2 regions of the Emticicia sp. MM genome follow, and region 1 is predicted to be linked to the other one. Evidence: riboswitches for the same ligand, from Rfam matches in the RefSeq annotation. Region 1 holds a riboswitch; the other holds the start of a gene.

Region 1 (4,980 bases):
TTGGTAGAGGGTGATGTAAACGGACATCAACAACAATGGGTAAAAGCTTGTAAATCTGGTTTTGGCACTTATACAAGTTCATCTTTCGATCAAGCCGGCCCTCTAACTGAAATTGTATTGATGGGTAATTTAGCCGTAAGATCTTTCTTACTCCGTGATGCTAAAAATAAGTTTATTGGACGTAAAAAATTATTCTGGGACGGCAAGAATATGAAGATTACTAATTTTGATGAAGCCAACGCATTCGTAAAGCGAAATTATCGCGAAGGAGGTTGGATTTAAACAAAAAACGTCGGCATGGCTTTGAGCCATGCCGACGTTGAAATTTGACGTTGAAATTTACTGATAGAAATCTTATAACCTTATCTTCACCGCCAACAAGAAGTTTGTACCCGCTTGCGGATAATAGAAATTCTCGGTAGTTACTTGTTTATCATAAATATAGCTGTAAGTGTATCCATTCGACTCATATAAATGATTGAAAATATTATTTACTAATAAGCTAAAAGTCATTTCTTTCAAAAACTTTGGTTTAATGGTATAATTCGCTCTTACATCATTCACAAAAAAAGCATTGAGGCTACGATTATCATCACCTGTATTATCCATAAATTGTTTACTCACATACTTAGTCATCCAAGCCAATTCTACATTTTTCACTGGAGCAAAAGAAAGTTGTCCACCAGCAATCAGATTTGGTGAAAACGAAATATCTGTTTTCGAAAATTTATTGATTTTGTCGGCATCTCCATCATAGTTCACGATGGTTTCACTGAAGTTTTTAATTTTATTTTGACTAAAAGTCGCATTACCCGACAAGGTCCACTTTGGAGCAAATTTCCAATTTGCCATTAATTCAATACCTGCTCGGTAGCTTTCAGGTACGTTAACTCTAATCGCCTCGCCTACACCATTGACTTGCCCTGTTAATACTAATTGATTCTTGTAATCCATGTAATAGAAATTCGCATCAAAACTTACTTTCGAACCCGCTGTGCGGTATCCTACTTCTAAATCACGAAGTGTTTCGGCCAATGGTGCTTTTGGAGCATTATCTACAAAGTCTTGGCGACTTGGTTCTTTATTTCCAATGGCATACGAAGCATACACAGCCGATGTTTTGCTCAACTGGTAATTCACCCCAAACTTTGGATTAAAAAACTTATAATCAGTCTTCTGTGTAATGTCTTGGCGTTTATCACCCAAACCTTTCATATCATAGGCCACTGTTCTGTACTGCAAATCAGCAAAAAAGTTCAAGGCATCATTCACTTGGTAATACCCTTTGGCATAAATATTAAAATCGGTTTTTATTGAATGACTTTCGTACCAACGATAACGAATATTAGAGGTTGAAGCATTTTTTGCCCAAATAATTTCACCAAAGTGGTTTCCATCATATTTATTCCAGCCACCACCAATATTTGCTGAGAATTTCTTATTCGATTGATAATCAAAAGAATAAACCCCGCCATAAAAATCATTATCTAACCACTTACGACGAACCAAATCAGTACGTTTAATGGTTTGCCCTCCAATAACTACATCTGGTAAACCATAAGTAGAATATTTATCATCTGGTCTGAACTGCTCATAAAAACCACGTCCTTTCGTATAATGAAGTGTAGGGTTAAAAGTCCAATGCTGATTCAATTTAAAAGATGAAATCAACTGATAATGGTCTTGTTGATAATCATCTACTTGATTATCATAAGTGTAAGGATTGTAGGTACGATTTGTTTTCAATAAACTTTCGGGTACACCTTCCCAAGCTTGGTAGGTTTTCTCTTTTCCTGAAAAGACATTCAATCTTACAAAATTATTTTTACCATAATATCCGCCCGAAACATAAAACGATTTAAGGTCAGATGAAGCACGGTCGATGTATCCATCAGAAGTAAGTTTTGATAAACGAGCATCTACTACAAACGAACCACTTTCTGATTGATTTTTCAATAAACCTGTACTAGCTAAAATATTTGTTTTGAGCGTATTAAAAGAACCTACCGAAAAATTAGTTTCACCATAAGCATTTGGTTCGTAGCCCAAAGTATTAATATTGATACTCGCCCCAAAAGCTCCTGCTCCATTGGTCGAAGTTCCAACGCCACGTTGTACTTGAATACTTTGTGCCGATGACGCAAAATCAGGCATATTTACCCAATAAGTACCTTGTGATTCCGAATCGTTGTAAGGAATACCATTTAAGGTTATATTGATACGTGTTGGGTCGGTTCCGCGAATACGAATACCCGTATAACCGACACCCGCACCAGCATCAGAACTGACAACCACTGAAGGTAGTTGATTAAGTAAAAAAGGCATATCTTGACCTAAATTTACTTTTTTGATGTCTTTCTGATAAACATTGGTGAAAGCCATACCAGTTTTTTCGTTGGCACGAGTAGCACTTACTACGACTTCGTTTAGTTCACGAATCTTGGTTGAATCTTGGGCGTTAATTACCAGCCCCAAACTAGAAGCAATAAATAAAAGGATAAATGTTGTTAGTTTTTTCATTGAGTTTGAAATTTATAACAACAGGTAAAGGAGTAAAAACCTGCAGACAGCGTACCATCTTGTTGGTTTAACATAAATTAATTTTGGTAATCGTATAAGCAATTTATCAGGAGGTCATGAATTTCCTAATAGCAAAGCTCTCTTTTCCCTGCGGCGGCATTATCCGTGTACAGGTACGATGGGTATAATCTCAGCCCGTTGTATTAAGGCACCCCTTTTTGAGATAAGTACTGCAAAATAAACGTTTTTTTTGCAAATGTTGTTTATATTAGTGTGGAAATTTAGTACGAAAATAAGTTTACAGTGTAGAAACTTACTGATTATTAGATTTTTACGATTTACTTAATTGCATTTTAATAAAAGCCCTTTAGCATATTATGAGCCAATTTATGGTTGAGTTTGATTTACCAAACCCATTTCCCGAAGCATTTATGATGAAAATACCGAGTCAAAGATTGGTAATTAATCAAATGCTTGAAGATGGGAAAATCCAATCTTATGCACTTTCAATAGAGCGTGATCGCCTTTGGTGCGTAGTGAATGCCGATGACGAATTAGACGTTTTAAGAATCATTGGAGAATTTCCATTAATTGATTACATGAAGCACACCATCACCGAACTCATGTTTAATAATGCCGTAGTGATGAAAGTACCTGCTTTTTCTTTGAATTAAATTATTGATTTCAAACTGTGAAACAAACATTTAAGTACATTTTACTGGGCTTGATGTTGGTGAGCCAAATAGTAGTAGGCTGCCGACAAGCAAGTAAACAAGAGTCGTTTAAAGCCACTGAACCTACATCTGAGAAAGTGGCAGTTGATAATACAGACAAAGTACAAAAGCCTAATTATCAAGCACAAAAGCAAAGCAAAATTCCGAAAAAAGTTTATGAGGTTTTGAATTATGTGAAAGAAAACGGAGTTGCTCCAGATGGCTATGTTGGTGGTCGAAAATTTGGAAACTACGAAAAGATTCTACCTCAAAAAGATGATAGTGGGCGGAGAATTAATTACCAAGAATGGGATGTAAACCCTAAAAAACAAGGAAAAAATCGAGGAGCCGAAAGGCTGGTAACTGGTTCGGATGGACGGGCCTATTATACCAACAATCACTATAAAAGTTTCGTTGAAATTAAGTAAAAGTTTCGCTTTTAACCCTAATATACATTTCAACTTACCCAATATTCCTTTATGTCAAATTTTCTTATTACAAATAACTTAGATTCTTTACAAGGTTATCAAATTATTACAATCGATGGCCAAAAAGCACATACCTTGCGTGGCTTTTATGAGGAAATGGCCAAAGGCTTGCAATTTCCTGAATATTTTGGGTTTAACCTCGACTCGTTTGATGAAATGCTCAACGACCTTTCGTGGCTCGATCAAGAGAAAATTGCCATTTATATTACCAATTCTGAATTATTTGTTGAGAAAGAACGCAATCCTGACAAATTACCCACTTTACTCGATTTATTAGATGCCACTTGTGAAGATTGGAAATGGGTAGAGGAAGATGATGATGTAAAGAAAAAAGATTTAGTAGTCGTTTTCTCACCGAGCGAGCGAATCACAAAACTACTTGATAGTCAGGAAATTAGTTATGAATTAAGGTAATTATAACCCAATGCCTCAAGACTATACTCTTCGTCAATGGCGGCTAGGCGATGAAGAATCGCTCGTTCGAAATGCCAATAATTATAAGATTTGGAAGAACCTTAAAGATATTTTCCCAAACCCTTATACCATAGAAGATGCTGGGGCTTGGGTAAGAATGGCCACCGATTCGGAAGAAACTTTTGCCATTGTCATTGATAATGAAGCAGTTGGTGGTATAGGAATTTTGCTCAAAGAAGATATTTACCAAAAAAATGCCGAAATAGGTTATTGGCTCGGGGAGGACTATTGGGGTAAAGGTATTATTTCATCAGCTATACCCAAAATTGTTGATTATACATTCAAAAAATACGATATCCACCGCATCTATGCTGGTGTTTTTGAGTATAATTTGGCTTCCATGCGAGCGTTAGAAAAAGCGGGTTTCGAGAAAGAAGCCATTTTAAAGGAGTCTTTATTTAAAGAAGGACATTTTTATGATGAACATATTTATGTAAAATTCAAATAATAAGAAAAAGGGGCTCTTTAATTGATAACCCCTTTTTCTTATTCAATATCCCTTTACAATCTAATCGGCACTTTTATTTCCGTATTTTCCCAATGTAAAATCATATCTGCCCCACCTTCGGCGGCGGCAAAATCAATTTTAAATTGTTCCATCATTTCTGCGGTTTTTCCAACTGGCACATCAACTCTCAAAACATCACGTTTTTCATCATAATTAGTTCCCCACTGCCCAGTTTCGTCATTCATGATTATCGTCCACTTATCAACATTCGGTATTGTCCAAAGCGTATATTTTCCAGTTTTAAGCGTCTTATCTCCAATTTTTACGTCTTGTTTCA
Region 2 (4,980 bases), on a different contig from region 1:
TTCCATCAAAACAAGTCAAATCAAGGCAATCTTGACCTTCATTAAGAATCAAAGGCACACCTCCCAACTTTGTGAGTTGATGGATAGTTTCAATGATTTCGATTTTATTAGCTACCTTTTGCCAATTATTCCATAATTGCACGGCAAAAATACCACCTTTCAGAGCCATCTCAATTTTATCAAGCAAAACACTTTGTTCGATGGCTGGGTCGGCGATGAGATAAATGCTTTTTTTCATTTCCAACCACGTTTGAATGCCTCAAAAAATGCTGCCCAGTAAGGGTCCGTTTCGTGGTAAGTCATTGGCTTAACTTCATCATTTTCAACCATCCTATGGCCTTCTTCTAATGCTGTGAAACTCCCAATCGTACAGGCCTCGATATTGTTCTCATGTAAAGTATTGATTACCAACTCTTCGTATTGATGCTGAACCGAAATAATCATTGAACCCGCTCCAATACAATAACGAGGGTCAAATGAAAAAACTTCGCAAACTGAGCTGACAATTGGTGAAATATTGAGCCTATCTGCCTGAATTTCAATACCTAAACCACTTGCGATTGCCATCTCGAAAGCTGCACCTAACACACCACCCTCCGTAACATCATGCATCGCATTCACCACATTCTGTTGTTGATTAAGTTTATTGATAACCAATGCTTCATTCAAGACAGAGGTATGATAAAACAATTCTTCCGCTTTTTGTGCTACTTCAGTGCCTAATTTCTGACGAATAGTCTTTGGAAAGGACATCGCCAAAATAGATACAGATGACATCGCACATTGTTTGGTCATAATGATTGAATCACCAATTTGAGCGTTATTCGAAGTAAGTATTTGTTTTTGCGGAGCAATAGTTATCAATGTTCCACCACCCGAAATGGTCGAGTTTTGGCCTTCAATTGTGCCGGTGTGTCCGCCCGTAATTGCAACGCCAATTTCCTTACAAAACTTATCAATGTATTGCCAATATTCTCTAAACTGAGCATCGGAGATACTAGTTGGTAAGTTAAGTACCGTTTGTAAATACATTGGAGCAAAACTGGTGGTAGCGATGTCGTTGGCCATCAGATGCACCGAAAGCCACGCTGATTCCTGCAAACCCAAAGTAGGGATTAAGCTCAGTGGGTCAGAGGTAAGAGCCATGGCCATATTGTTTGGCAATTCTACAAGTGCCACATCGACACCAAAATTTGGCCCAATAACAACTTCTTTACGCTTAAAGCCACTATTAGGTAAGATAACTTTTTTAAAGTATTCTTCGTTGATTTTTCCTATATTTTCCATTAATCCACATCATTGAATCGTACAAACAAACCAAAAAAATCGCCATAAGGTACGTGCCATTCTTGCACAGGAAACCATTCGGGTAGGCCAGTTGCTTGCCACTCAATGGTATAGCTACGTCCTTCAAGTGCTTCATGGATTTTTCGGGTAAGCATTTCAGGCGTGTAGAAAGTAGCAGTTACGTAGAACGGATTTTTCCCAAAGGCTTCTTGCACTCTTCGTCGAACCACTTTTGGAGAATTACGATTCATCATTCCGAAGGCAATTCCATATTTGCCCACTCTTGCAGCTTCACGAATTACCTGCACGGGGTCACGGTAATATTCAAAGGTGGTAATAAACGCAAGTGCATCAAAAGTGTGGTCTTTGAAAGGCATAAAATGAGAATCAGCCCAGACAAGATTTCCACCAAAAAGATGAACGGCCTGCCCCAACATAAAAGGAGAGATATCACCACCCGAAGCATCAATGCCAATTTCTTTCCACCAACGGGTAAAACGGCCAGTTCCGCAACCAAATTCGAGTAGTGTTTTAATTCTTGGGTCAGACTTCACGAATCTACCCATAATTTTCTTTTGCCAAACTTCGGCTCGTTTGTAGCGGCCTTCGTACCAAAGTTCGTAGGTATCGGTGTGTTCACGGTTAAAAAACCATTCTTTTCGGCCCTGCCAATTGCGGAGTGGTGGCTTCACCAAACTTTTTTCGCTTAGTTCTAATTCTTCCATAATAGTTTTGATAAAAATAAACCTCATTTCTGCACTGAATGCTCGAAATGAGGTCTCAAAACGTATATAGATTAGATAAAGCTCTAAGGCTACTCTTCTCAATATCTTATTGGCTCCTGCATTCCTACGCTGGTATTAACCAGTTCAGGTTCTCGGGTATCATCTCAGCTTTTTACAGCACCCCGTGCATGAAATATATTACAAATGTAATCATCAATTGAAATAAATATAGAAAAAACTCATTTTATTATTTGTTTATTAGTAAACTCCGTTAGTCAAATCTTTTATGTACCTTCAATGTCTAAATCGACCAAAATAAGTTTGACTTTGTGAATATGCTCTAACTTGCATACTCTTTTCGCCCCAATTTAAAATTATGAAACGCTTAATACCATTAAATCTTCTTGGTGTGATATTCATTCTCCTTATTTCTTCATTTGGATTTGCCCAGAATTTCAAATATTATCAAGCTCCCGACAAAATTAGAATTGCCTATACTGATTCGGGTTCGGGAAAGGTCGTTGTGCTTTTACATGGATTTATCAATACAGGTGCAAATTGGCGAAAAACAGCCCTGTATAAAGATCTTTTGAAGAATGGCTATCGTGTAATCGTCCCTGATTTAAGAGGGAACGGACATTCCGATAAACCTCATGAAGATAAATTTTATACAAATGATATCGAAACAAAAGACGTGATAGGGATTCTTACTAACTTAAAAATAAAATCTTATGAAGTAGTCGGCTACTCAAGAGGAGCCATTGTTGCAGCAAAATTAATTACGAAGGATAAACGTGTGGTAAAAGTAGTTTTAGGCGGTATGGGGCAGCATTTTACAAATCCAAATTGGGATAGAAGACTAATGTTTGCGGCCGCTTTTAACGGAAAATTTCATCTATATCCCGAAGCTCAGGGTGCAGTAAAATATGCCAAATCTATTAATGCTGATACAGTAGCTCTGGGGCTTTTACAAAAGTATCAACCCGTCACTACGCCAAAGGAATTGAAAAAATTCAGCAAACCAGTCTTAATTATTGCAGGTGATGAAGATAAAGATAACGGCAACCCAGAAGTTCTACAAACTTACTTTAGAGATGCAAAATTGAGTATTGTAAAGGGTAATCATAATATTACCTATAATACTGAAGCATTTTCGGCTGAAATTATAGGCTTTCTAAAATAATTACTGACATAGGGTTGACAGTAAGCAGTGTTTCCTTTAAAGAAAAATTTCATGAAAATACATACGACCAATTACGAATCGACATTAATTGCCATAGCCGATGACTGCCCAGCCAACACTGGCGAAATGCCTCCACATAAAGGAGATAAAAAATCGGTAGCCAATTTGCAGTTTGATATACTTCGGAAACACCCTTATAAATATACTTCAGATGATATAATTTTTCAGGTATTCGCCGAAAGAAACGACCTTACAGAAAAAGAATTAACCGAAGCTCGTACGGCATTTTTCTCAAAAGGACAAGCATGCTTACGAACCTCGCCACTTACTAAAAGGTATGGCTGGGGTGTACACCACAATGAACAAGGTAAAGTTGCCATTTATGCCTGCGATTCGAGCGAATACGAAAAGTTATTGAATGATAAATCTACAACAGTTGTAAAAGCCATGCGGTCAAGTCGATGATATTACTTGTTATAAGGCACTTCATTTATCCAATGAAAACCACGACTAGTGAGAATGAAATTTCGGTGTTTCATTTTCTTCATGGCCACTCGAATCGAATCAGATTTGATTTTTCCTTGCAACATTAATGTTTCCGCATCTGGTTGTGAATACGTAAAAGTGTATTGCGTAGTATCGGTGATAGGAGCAGCATAGTCTGTCATGCGTAAAATGTGTTTAACAGAATCAAGCGTAAAATTGGCTCGTTTACGCAGACCATCGTCATTCGTTACATAAAGCATATCATATGCACCACGGCGGTCGATAAATACTTCTTGCAAGCGTAGAGTGTCAGTTTCAGAAACAGTATTATTTCGTTCGAATCTTTCAACTTTATAAGGCCCATAAATTAAAGATTTTGGAGTATCTATATCTTTGGCTGTAGTAAAGTTTTCATAAAAACCCATTACACCTACTATTCCTAAAAATATTGTTTTTAGAACAATTCTGCCATATTTATACCATTTTCTTCCTTCAAAAACCTTTATTTCTTCTGCAGACTGAGTAGGTTTATTAGCCACAAAAAACAGCCATAAGCGTTTAGCATCAGCAGCTAACAAATACACACACATGAGCAATAAAGTGAAAGAAAAGATTTTCACGGGTACATCATAAAAGACATTCATCATGAAAACATTGAGCATAATGCTCGCACTCATGACTGCACCTAAAGTTGTGGTTCTACGGAAAATTAATAATCCCCCTCCTATCACTTCCATGAGTCCACCAAAAAATTGATAGCCCTTAGAGTACGCCATGAATGTCCATAACAGCCCCATCGGACTCATTTCTCCGAGGCGTTCGAAAAGGCGATAGGTTGTAATATTCCCAAACTGTAAAGGAAAAATCTTTACCAACCCATACGAAAACATAGTAGCTGCTAAAAAATATCGTAGCCAAATTTTAAACCAAAAGGCTAATTTTTCATGATTAGGTCGATTACGGGCAAGCACGTACCAAACAATACTACCTATTGTAGAAAAACTTACAATGGCTAATTGTTGAAGCCAATTCCAAGTAGTATCACCACTCCCATTAGGCCGAACCGTCACTTCGGGAATACCAAAAACGATTTTCCCGAAAAAATCAACCACAAAACTCCATAGCATAGTCATTAGGCCGCCTAAAAATTCGAGAGGAAAGGGGAAAAAGTTTAAGCCCAAGAAGAGAAAAGAAAAATAAAAAGCGATTTTATGGCTAATCGACCATTTGGATAAATCTGACATAAAATAATAATGTTTTGGGTAGAAGTAAATTATAAAACAACAGTAATTTATAAAC

What was found. Region 1 has a riboswitch for thiamine pyrophosphate ahead of A6M55_RS00795 (TonB-dependent receptor). Riboswitches for the same ligand answer to the same signal wherever they lie in the genome.
Region 2: linked by a shared signal. The riboswitch ahead of A6M55_RS01605 (class I SAM-dependent methyltransferase) and the one ahead of A6M55_RS00795 (TonB-dependent receptor) in region 1 are both predicted to bind thiamine pyrophosphate.

The regions. Positions count from the first base shown of each region.
Region 1 covers NZ_LXHX01000005.1:79,457-84,436, reverse strand. The annotation lists gene A6M55_RS00800 (Gfo/Idh/MocA family protein) at 1-282, shown strand, start outside; gene A6M55_RS00795 (TonB-dependent receptor) at 355-2,520, opposite strand; TPP riboswitch at 2,648-2,746, opposite strand; gene A6M55_RS00790 (hypothetical protein) at 2,898-3,194, shown strand; gene A6M55_RS00785 (ribonuclease domain-containing protein) at 3,212-3,661, shown strand; gene A6M55_RS00780 (barstar family protein) at 3,713-4,135, shown strand; gene A6M55_RS00775 (GNAT family N-acetyltransferase) at 4,146-4,643, shown strand; gene A6M55_RS00770 (DUF2911 domain-containing protein) at 4,697-4,980, opposite strand, start outside.
Region 2 covers NZ_LXHX01000012.1:15,592-20,571, reverse strand. The annotation lists gene A6M55_RS01615 (thiamine phosphate synthase) at 1-238, opposite strand, end outside; gene A6M55_RS01610 (AIR synthase family protein) at 235-1,287, opposite strand; gene A6M55_RS01605 (class I SAM-dependent methyltransferase) at 1,287-2,012, opposite strand; TPP riboswitch at 2,117-2,207, opposite strand; gene A6M55_RS01600 (alpha/beta fold hydrolase) at 2,389-3,195, shown strand; gene A6M55_RS01595 (DUF6157 family protein) at 3,247-3,660, shown strand; gene A6M55_RS01590 (DoxX family protein) at 3,663-4,925, opposite strand.